Regions from separate parts of the Bradyrhizobium sp. S3.2.6 genome, predicted to be linked through region 1. Evidence: predicted binding sites of a transcription regulator. Region 1 holds the regulator's gene; each other region holds the start of a gene.

What was found. Region 1 encodes PhoB, which activates phosphate uptake and scavenging genes when phosphate is short. Its sites were predicted from a motif close to TGTCATNNANCTGTCAT; they were not measured.
Region 2: the regulator PhoB is predicted to act here: its motif matches at 1,281-1,297, upstream of ABID58_RS08315 (YdcH family protein).
Region 3: the regulator PhoB is predicted to act here: its motif matches at 1,287-1,303, upstream of ABID58_RS19710 (acetoacetate decarboxylase).

What each region holds. Positions count from the first base shown of each region.
Region 1 is NZ_JBEPOS010000001.1:715,497-718,767, reverse strand. It holds gene ABID58_RS03325 (aspartate aminotransferase family protein) at 1-257, opposite strand, end outside; gene ABID58_RS03320 (GcrA family cell cycle regulator) at 711-1,220, shown strand; gene phoB (phosphate regulon transcriptional regulator PhoB) at 1,340-2,047, opposite strand; gene phoU (phosphate signaling complex protein PhoU) at 2,070-2,786, opposite strand; gene pstB (phosphate ABC transporter ATP-binding protein PstB) at 2,798-3,271, opposite strand, start outside.
Region 2 is NZ_JBEPOS010000003.1:119,910-123,180, reverse strand. It holds partial or broken gene ABID58_RS08335 (GGDEF domain-containing protein) at 1-217, shown strand, start outside; gene ABID58_RS08330 (hypothetical protein) at 219-470, opposite strand; gene ABID58_RS08325 (hypothetical protein) at 492-710, opposite strand; gene ABID58_RS08320 (YdcH family protein) at 849-1,055, opposite strand; gene ABID58_RS08315 (YdcH family protein) at 1,383-1,565, shown strand; gene ABID58_RS08310 (NAD(P)/FAD-dependent oxidoreductase) at 1,733-2,836, opposite strand; gene ABID58_RS08305 (sensor domain-containing protein) at 3,042-3,271, shown strand, end outside.
Region 3 is NZ_JBEPOS010000010.1:175,562-178,832, forward strand. It holds gene ABID58_RS19705 (patatin-like phospholipase family protein) at 50-1,246, opposite strand; gene ABID58_RS19710 (acetoacetate decarboxylase) at 1,466-2,248, shown strand; gene ABID58_RS19715 (transporter) at 2,359-3,271, shown strand, end outside.

The sequences.
Region 1 (3,271 bases):
CAGAGACGCGCGGCGAGCTTCTCGCCGTCCGGGCTCTGGAACAGGTTCGACATGTGCCAGAGTTTTGTGGCCTGCTCCTGCAGCGCCTTGACCAGCGCGGGATGGGCATGGCCGAGCGCATTCACCGCCACGCCCGAGGTGAAATCGAGATAGCGATCGCCATTGGTTGCGATCAACCAGACGCCTTCACCGCGCTCAAAACCGATGTCGGTTCTGGCGAAAACGGGGAGCAAGTGCGGCGCTGCGCTGTTAGCCATGATGGTCTCTTTGGATGTTTCGGACGGCCTGAAACTGCGTTGCGCAGCGCATCATTGGTCCGGAAAACGAAACGTGCCGCCTTTTAAGGGCGGCACGCATCACTATCTTATGCTTGGCACCATTGGTGTCAATGCCGCCCGGAAAGCCCCGCGAAACCCAGATTCCGTAGTCTTGCGGTGCCGAATTTGCGGGTTTTGGCCACGGAACATGTGGAAGCGAGTCGGCGGACTCTTGCGCGTGAGTCACGCCATATTGTAGCGTCTGGCTTGTCAGATACGACATCTCGTGCAGCGGTTCTGATCCCAAAAGTCCTCATGTACCGGCGTAAACGTTCGGGCGTATCATTGCGCCCGGCGAGCCTTAAGGGATTCTGGCGGCACGGATTTTTCGAGGCTTAGGCATTCGTTGTGCGGCCCCCAGGATGGCAGGCGCGCGGCGAAGGAAAGGGTGCAATGACGGTTTTGACCTGGTCCGACGATCGCGTCGAACAGCTGAAAAAGCTCTGGGAGGCCGGACTTTCGGCCAGCCAGATCGCCGCTGAGCTTGGGAATGTCACCCGTAACGCCGTGATCGGCAAGGTTCACCGGCTCGGCTTGTCGGGCCGCGCCAAGAGCCCGTCTTCGGCAGCTCCGCGGCCGCGCAAGGCGCGTCCAGCGCCGCACATGATGCGGGTGAGCAGGCCCATCGCACGCGGCAATACCGCGCTGGCGCAGGCTTTCGAGGTCGAGGTCGAGGCTGAACCGGTCACCTACGACAACGTGGTACCGATGAGCCAGCGGCTGTCGCTCCTCGAATTGAACGAGGCGACCTGCCACTGGCCGGTCGGCGATCCCTCGAGCCCGGATTTCTTCTTCTGCGGCGGCAAAGCGCTCTCCGGCCTGCCCTATTGCGCCCAGCACTCGCGGGTCGCGTATCAGCCGGCAGCGGATCGCAGGCGGGCCCCGGCGAAGCCGGCGCGGTAAGCTCAGCTCCAAACGACGTCGTCGCGGCCTGGTGCGCAATTGCGCACGGGCCGGAACGATCGGGAGAAGGATCGGCGCGCCTTTGGCGCGCTTTTTTGTTGAGGTCTGCTCAGGCCGTTTCAGGCCTGCTCGGCCTTCGCGAACCGATCGTCCAGCGCGTAGCCGGCGCCGCGGACGGTGCGGATCGGGTCCTGCTCGCGGCCGAGATTGAGCAGCTTGCGCAGGCGGCCGATATGCACATCGACGGTGCGCTCATCGATGTAGATGTCGCGGCCCCAGACGCTGTCGAGCAACTGCTCGCGCGAGAACACGCGGCCGGGATGCTCCAGGAAGAACTCCAGCAGGCGATACTCGGTCGGGCCGAGATCGATCGGCCGGCCCGAGCGCGCCACGCGGCGCTTTTCGCGGTCGAGCTCGATGTCGCCGAACGCCAGCACGGTTGCGAGCCGCTCCGGACTTGCACGCCGGAGCAGGCCTTTCACGCGCGCCAGGAGCTCGGGCACCGAGAACGGCTTGACGATATAGTCGTCAGCGCCGGTCGCCAGGCCCCGCACCCGCTCGCTCTCCTCGCCACGCGCGGTGAGCATGATGATCGGCAGCTGCTTGGTGTCGGATCGCGCACGCAACCGCCGACACAGCTCGATGCCTGATAGCCCCGGCAGCATCCAGTCAAGCACGATCAGATCGGGGATGTGCTCCTTGAGGCGGGTGTCGGCGTCGTCGCCGCGCATTACCGTCTCGACGTCATAGCCGTCGCCTTCGAGGTTGTAGCGGAGAAGCTCGGTCAGAGCTTCCTCGTCCTCAACCACCATAATGCGTGCGCCCATCGGGTCGTCGCTCCTTGCGTAATCAGGTGTTCGGGACCGTGGTGGCGAAGGTCGTCATGTCGCCCTTCGGCCGCTTGTCGGTGATCGCTTGGCCTTCGATCATGTAGAACACGGTCTCGGCAATGTTGGTGGCGTGGTCGCCGATCCGCTCGATGTTCTTGGCGCAGAACATCAGATGGATGCAGAACGAGATGTTGCGCGGATCCTCCATCATGTAGGTGAGGAGCTCACGGAACAGCGAGGTGCAGATGGCGTCGACTTCCTCGTCGCCCTTCCACACCGCCATCGCCGCCGGCAGATCGTGCGCGGCATAGGCGTCCAGCACTGACTTGACCTGCTGCTGCACGAGGTCGGTCATGTGCTCGAGGCCGCGGAACAGCTTGAGCGGATGGAAATCCGTCTCCAGCGCCGCGACGCGCTTGCCCATGTTCTTGGCGAGGTCGCCGATGCGCTCGAGATCGGTCGCGACGCGCATGGCGCCGACGATCTCGCGCAGATCCACCGCCATCGGCTGGCGGCGCGCGATCGTGAGCACGGCGCGCTCCTCGATCTTCTTCTGCAGCGTGTCGAGCTCGGCGTCGATGGCGACGACGCGCTGGCCGAGCGCGACGTCGCGGCGGATCAGCGCATCGACGGAATCGACGATCATGCGCTCGGCGATGCCGCCCATCTCGGCGACCAGGCGCGTGAGCTCCTGGAGGTCGGTGTCGAAGGCCTTTGCGGTATGTTCAGAACCCATGTGCCGTCTCCTCAGCCGAACCGGCCGGTGATGTAATCCTGCGTGCGCCGGTCGGTCGGCGATGTGAATATCTTGCTGGTGTCGTCGAACTCTATCAGCTCGCCGAGATACATGAAGGCGGTCTTGTCGGAGACGCGGGCGGCCTGCTGCATGTTGTGGGTCACGATCGCGATCGTGTAGTTCTCGGACAGCTCCTGGATCAGCTCCTCGACCTTGGCGGTCGAGATCGGGTCGAGCGCCGAGCAGGGCTCGTCGAACAGGATCACCTCGGGCCGCACCGCAACCGTGCGGGCGATGCAGAGGCGCTGCTGCTGGCCGCCGGAGAGCGACAGGCCGGAGGCGTTGAGCTTGTCCTTGACCTCGTTCCACAGCGCGCCGCCGCGCAGCGCTTTCTCGACGCGGTCATCCATCTCGGATTTCGAGATCTTCTCATAGAGACGGATGCCGAAGGCGATGTTCTCGTAGATCGTCATCGGGAACGGCGT
Region 2 (3,271 bases), on a different contig from region 1:
GATGCCAAGGCGAAGGCTGTTATCTTCGAGCAGGCGATCGACGATTTGTCGTTCGTCTTTCGCGGCCAGCAGGTGAGCGCCGGCGCCTCCGCCGGTGTCGCGCTGCTCGGTGCGCAGTCCGATGCGGTCCGCGCGCTGGAGGAAGCCGACGCTGCCATGTATGTGCGCAAGGCGCACCGGCGGCACGAGCCGCGGAATCAGGCTTGTCAGCAGCTGACTTAGAGCGTGGCGAGATCTTCCGGCACGTTGCCGAATTTGCACAGCAGCGTAGCGTCACCGAATTCGCCGGTCATGGGATCGCCGCTGCGGCTGAATGCGACCGCGCCGATATGGCCGGCACCATGCGCCAGCGCCTCGGCGCGCCGCAGTGCGGCTGTCGAGCTCTGGCATTCCTCGGCGGCGCCCGCGACAGGCGATCCGTCGGCATCGATCAGGAAGGGCATTGCAACGTAGTAGGTCACGTCCGACATGGCGTTGCTCCAGTGTTGAGCTCAAGCGGCGCTACTTTTGCTCCGCATCTTGCTGCGCGAGGTCTCGGGAATGCAGCCGGCCGAAATCGCCGCCTTCAATTCTTCCAGCTCGGCTTCGAGATATTCGTTGGCCATGATCAGCGCCTTGATGGTGCTGCGCAGATTGCCGTCGCACATCGCGATCGCCTGATCGCAGGCCTGTTCATAATGGCTGTTGTCGAGAAGGGTGGGGACTGACATCTGCGGTGTCCTTGCGGGTTGTCCTTGGGCGTTTCCCTGGACGTTTCCTGGGGGGCGTCGGCGGCGGGACTAATGTTCCTCTTTTGTTCTTTTTGAGTCAAGCGGATTCATGCGCGGCGACCCGCGACTGCTCGCGGGTCAGGCGATGATGTCGGGCGTGATCTGGTCTTCGATGAAGGCGATACGGTCGCGCAACAACAGCTTGCGTTTCTTCAACCGCTGTAACCGCAACAGGTCGGGGGCGGGCGATTGATGCAGTGCATCGATCGCCGCATCGAGATCTCGGTGTTCCTGCTGCAACCGGGTGAGCTCGGCTTCGAGCTCACGCTCGTCTTCATTGGTCATGTTTGCGGTGGCCGAAAACCGATAGGCTGAGATTAAGGCTGTGGATGCCCTGTGGAAATTATCGTCCTTGCGCGGCGTGATCGCAAGCGATCTGCGACCTTCGCGCACCGCTCTCTCGCAAGATATGTGAACGATTCGCAGCGGTGTAGCGCAATCACATTGATATCATGGATTTTTCACCGCGTGGTTCCTTACTCACGCTTCGTTACATATGAATTTTCAAAAATGACGGTGCGACGACGGATACCCATCGACAGAACGAATCGGTGATGTAGACTTCGTCGCCCGGATCGAATCCAAGGTTTACCCCTACCGAGGAGGTTTCGAATGACAATTCAGGCACATCTGGTTGAATTGGAACGGAAGCACAAAACTCTCGAACACGAATTGCACGAAGCTCTCGTGCACCTTTCAACAGACGACCTGCAAATTGTTGAGTTGAAGCGCCGGAAGTTGCTGGTCAAGGACCAGATCGAGCGACTGAAGCACACCGGCGACACGCTTCACTAGTAAACCCCGTAACAGTGTAGAGTTTGATCGTATCCTTTCAGCCAGGGATGAGAGCCTTTGCGCTCATCCCTGCTGTCAGGTGTCCGCCGCGCAATTGCGCGGGCGTCAGCTTTTGCTTGGACGCGTTTGCTTGACGCGAACCGATATCCACGTCGCTCGAAAACGATCTAGATTTCTGCGAGCTCCGCGACGTGGTCTGCGATCGCGAGCGACGATGTCAGTCCCGGCGATTCGATACCGAACAGATTGATCAAACCCGCGACGCCATGGTCGCGCGGACCCTGCATCAAGAAATCCTGCGTTGCCACGGCCGGCGGCACGATCTTCGGGCGGATGCCCGAATAGCTCGGCATCAACGCGCCGTCGGGAAGCGTTGGCCAGTATTTGCGGATCGCGGGATAGAAGCGCTCGGCGCGCGACGGATCGACCTCATAGTCGATCGTCTCGATCCATTCGACGTCGGGGCCGAAGCGCGCCTGTCCTGCCATGTCCAACGTGAGATGCACGCCGAGCCCGCCGGGCTCGGGCACGGGATAGATCAGGCGCGAGAACGGCGCGCGCGCGTTGCAGCTGAAATAGTTTCCCTTGGCGAGATAGGCCGGTGGAATCCGGTCGATCGGCATGCCGTCGATGTGCCGCGCCACGGTCGTCGCCGACAGCCCGGCAGCGTTGACGAGCAGGCCGCATTGCAGCGTCATCGGCGCTTCGCCGCCGGCTTCGATCTCGATCATTCCGGTTTCTGCCTTGGCGCGGATCAGCGGCGTGTGAAACGCAAAGGCTGCGCCGGCTGCCTCGGCCTCGCCGCGCAGCGAGAGCATGTAGGCATGGCTGTCGATGATGCCGGTCGACGGCGAGAGCAGCGCGGCGTCGCAGGCCAGCGCCGGCTCCAGCGCGCGCGCGGCTTCGCCCGAGAGCAACTGCATGTCGAGTACGCCGTTGGCCTCGGCGTGCGCCTTGATCGATTGCAGCTTCTCGGTTTCCCTGGCATTGGTCGCGACGATCAGCTTGCCGCAATTCTTGTGCGGGATGCCGCGCTCGCCGCAATAGCGGTAGAGCGCGTGCTTGCCGCTGACGCACATGCGCGCCATCCAGCTTCCGGCGCGGTAGTAGATCCCGGCATGAATCACCTCGCTGTTGCGCGAGGAGGTGATGGTGCCGATGGCCTCGGCTTCCTCGAGCACGATCACCTCGCGCCCGGCCTGGGCCAGCTTCCGGGCCACCGCGAGCCCGACCACGCCGGCTCCGATGACGACGCAGTCGACCCTATCCATGGTCGTGCAGACGTCCCGTTGAAGTTGCAGAGGGGGCCGGTTTGCCTGGGAAACGCGTCGCGCAGTCGTTGTCCGTTAAGGAAGCATTTATCATGTCAGGGCAATTGCCGTATTTCGCATCACATTTTTCTGTTGGGCGTACAGGCGTTTACTCGATCCAAACCCACGAAGCCAGACAATCCGCAGTTGAAATCGCGGGTGGCTGATGGCTGAGAAGAACTGGCACGAAGGCAGCATGCTTCCGATTGCTGTGCAGGCCGTCGTGTGCCTGGCCAGCGCGGTCGCGCCTTCGCGTGCCCACGCGGACAGCCTTATTCCGCCGAGCTATCTTGGCAATCTCGACCCCAATCTGATCTGGGAAGTCCTGATCGGCGGCATTGTCGTCTGCGCGTTCCTGGCCGCCATCGCGCTGTGGATCCATTCCGCGCTGCGCCG
Region 3 (3,271 bases), on a different contig from region 1:
AGCTCTCGTTCCACGCTCGATCAGGCTCGCAATGACGAGGAGAATAGGACTACGACGCGCTCTCCGTCTCCCGGTGCACGTCGTGCACCACGAGCCCCATGCCTTCGTCTGGCATCTTGATCCAGTCGCGGCGCTTCAGGGTGCGCTTGGTGTCCTCGTACCCGCTCGTCCAGTGCTCGCGCATCGAGGTGCCAGAGAATTCGTGGTCCTTGGCGTCGCCTTCATAGGCCTTCTGCTGGTAGATCAAATGCAGGATCGCGATCTCCGGCATGTTGCGCAGGCTCGTCTTGAGGCTGCGATCCTCGTCGGACAATTGCTCGTCCGGAATCTTCGCGAGCGCCTTGTAGAGCAGCACCTTGAGATTATGCGTGCGGCGGTAGACGTCGGTATTGTGGCGGGTGCGCGAGGAATACATGATGTCCTTGTGGCGGGCCATCACATCCTGGATCGAGCGCGGCAGCACGCCGCGCGCGCTGAACAGGTCGACCTGGAACACCAGCGAATTGAGCGCGTCCTCCTGGTCGAGCAGATGCTGCAGCGGCGTGTTGGAGACGATGCCGCCGTCCCAGAAATGATCGGTGCCGATCCGCACCATCGGCAGCGCCGGAGGCAGCGCGCCGGACGCCATGATGTGCTCCGGCTCGATCTCGTCATGGGCGTTGTCGAAATAGATGAAGTTGCCCGAGAGCACGTTGACCGCGCCGACCGCGAAGCGGATCTTCTTCTCGTTGATGAGGTCGAAGTCGACCAGCTCCAGCAAGGTCGCCTTGAGTGCCGCCGTGTCGTAATAGCTCGTCGCTGTTCTGGCGCCGACGGCGCTGAACCAGGGATTGACCTGGTGCGGGGTGAAGAAGCCCGGCTGGCCCATCGCGGACGTCATCCAGGAGCTATAGAGGTTGCGCCACTGGCGGAAAATGTCGCCGTCGGGCGTGTAGTGCCAGATCTTGCGATTGGTGATGCGCTCCCAGAACACGCGCAGCGCATCGAGCCGCTTCTCCGGCCTGTTGCCGGCGATGATCGCCGAGTTGATCGCGCCGATCGAGACGCCGGTGACCCAGTCGGGCTCGATGCTGGCCTCGTGCAGCGCCTGGTAGACGCCGGCCTGGTAGGCACCGAGCGCGCCGCCGCCCTGCAGGACCAGCGCGACGCGGTCGCAGCGCTCCGGCCGCCAGCCCCGTGCGGGCGGCTGGCGGGTCTGATGTGTCTGTTGCGACGTCTGTGTCGCCTGCGACGTCCGGGCGTCCATGATGATGCCTCCTGCCTTCATTGGACGATTGCGGCCGGTGGTGACGGCGTGATGACAAAGCCGGCCGATGCATCCTTTGCATGCAGGTCAGTTGGGGCGGGAATGGCAGGAGGTCGTGCGGCTGACGGAAATCGTCACACCGCAGTCAATGACGGCGGCTAGCAATTTGGGTAAAGTCGGAACTTGCCGGACATCACAGCATCACCAGAGGAGACAGCGATGCGCAGGGAAGATTTGCTGAGGCTTCCGTCCATGCCGGCCGCCGGGCCGAGCTATCCGGCCGGGCCGTACCGCTTCGTCAACCGCGAATTCCTCGTCATCACCTACGAGACCGATCCGGACCTGATCCGTGCCGGCCTGCCTGAGCCGCTGGAGCCGATCGACCAGCCGATCGTGCACTACGAATGGATCAAGATGCCGGACTCCTCCGGCTTCGGCAGCTACACCGAGTCCGGCCTCGTGATTCCAGCGCGGCTGCACGGCGAGGAGGTCAACTTCGTCTCGCAGATGTATCTCGACGATGATCCGCCGATCGCGGCCGGCCGCGAGATCTGGGGCTTTCCCAAGAAGTACGCCCATCCAAAACTCGAGATCGTCAAGGACACGCTGACGGGCACGCTTGAATATGCCGGCCAGCTCGTCGCCATGGGCACGATGGGCTACAAGCACGAGAGCATGGCCGGCAACGGCGATCTTACCCGCGCCACGCTGTCGAAGACGCAGATCAATCTGAAGATGATCCCGGGCGTCGACGGAAATCTCGAGGTCTGTCAGCTCGTCGCCATCAACCTGATCGACATCGTGCCGAAGGGCTCCTGGATGGGTCCCGGCCGGCTGCATTTGGTGCCGCACGTCAACGCCCCGGTCGCGGATTTTCCGGTCCGCCGCTGTATCGGCGCGCATCACTACATCGCCGACCTGACGCTGCCGTTCGGCCGCGTGGTGCACGATTACATCAAGGAAGCGGAGACTGAGGCTGCGACGGGGTTGGCGGCGGAGTAGGGCGGCGCGCCATCATCAAACTGTAACACTGGCGTAATTGACTGCACCGGAGGACCCGGAGGAGGCCAGTAACGGCCCCCGGGCATGGGCTGCAATGATTTGGGGTCAGCATGGCCGAGCCGGCAAAGCTTGTCAGCGCGACATCGGATGTCGCGCCTGTCATTCCTGGACTGGTGTGGGCGTTTCGTTTGCATGGTGACGGCAGCGCCGAGGCGCTGCCGATCGACCAGCCGATCGAGTTCAGCCGTGATGGCCGGCTCTGGCTGCATTTCAATTTGACAGATGGTCGCGTGCGGCCGTGGATCGCGACATCACAGCTGCCGCCCCTGGCGCGCGATCTTCTGTTGTCGAGCGACACGTTCCAGCAGCTTCACGTCATCGACCATTGCGTCTACGGCGTGTTCTCCGATCTCGTCCGCGACATCGATGCTGCTACGGAAGAGACCGCGTTCCTGCGCTTCGCAATGACCGAGCATCTCTTGGTCTCGGGCCGCCATCAGGCGCTGTGCTCGGCGGATGCGACGCGGCGCGTCCTCGAAGGCGGTTATCGCGTCGACAATGTCGCCCATCTCCTGGAGAAGATCGTCGACGAGGTCGCCGACACGCTCGATCGCATGGCCGACAAGCTCGGCCAGGAGATCGACGGCATCGAGGAACGCATTCTCGCCGACGACGCCAAGCCGGAGATGCGCCGCACGCTCGGAAGGTTGCGCCGGACCTGCGTGCGGCTGCACCGCCAGCTCACCGGCCTGCGCGTGCTGTTCCATCGGCTCGACCAGAAGAACACCGATCATCTGTCGCCCGGCTTGCGCATCCAGGCCGGCAAGCTCGCCCAGCGGCTCGACGGTCTCGACCACGACATCGTCGAGCTCCGGGAGCGCAGCCGCCTGCTCGAAGAGGAGCTGCGCTTCAAGAACGAGGAGGAGAGCAACAAGCACCTCCACACGCTCTCGATCGTGACGACGCTGCTGCTGCCGCCGACGCTGATCACCGGCATCTTCGGCATGAACACCAAGGGCCTGC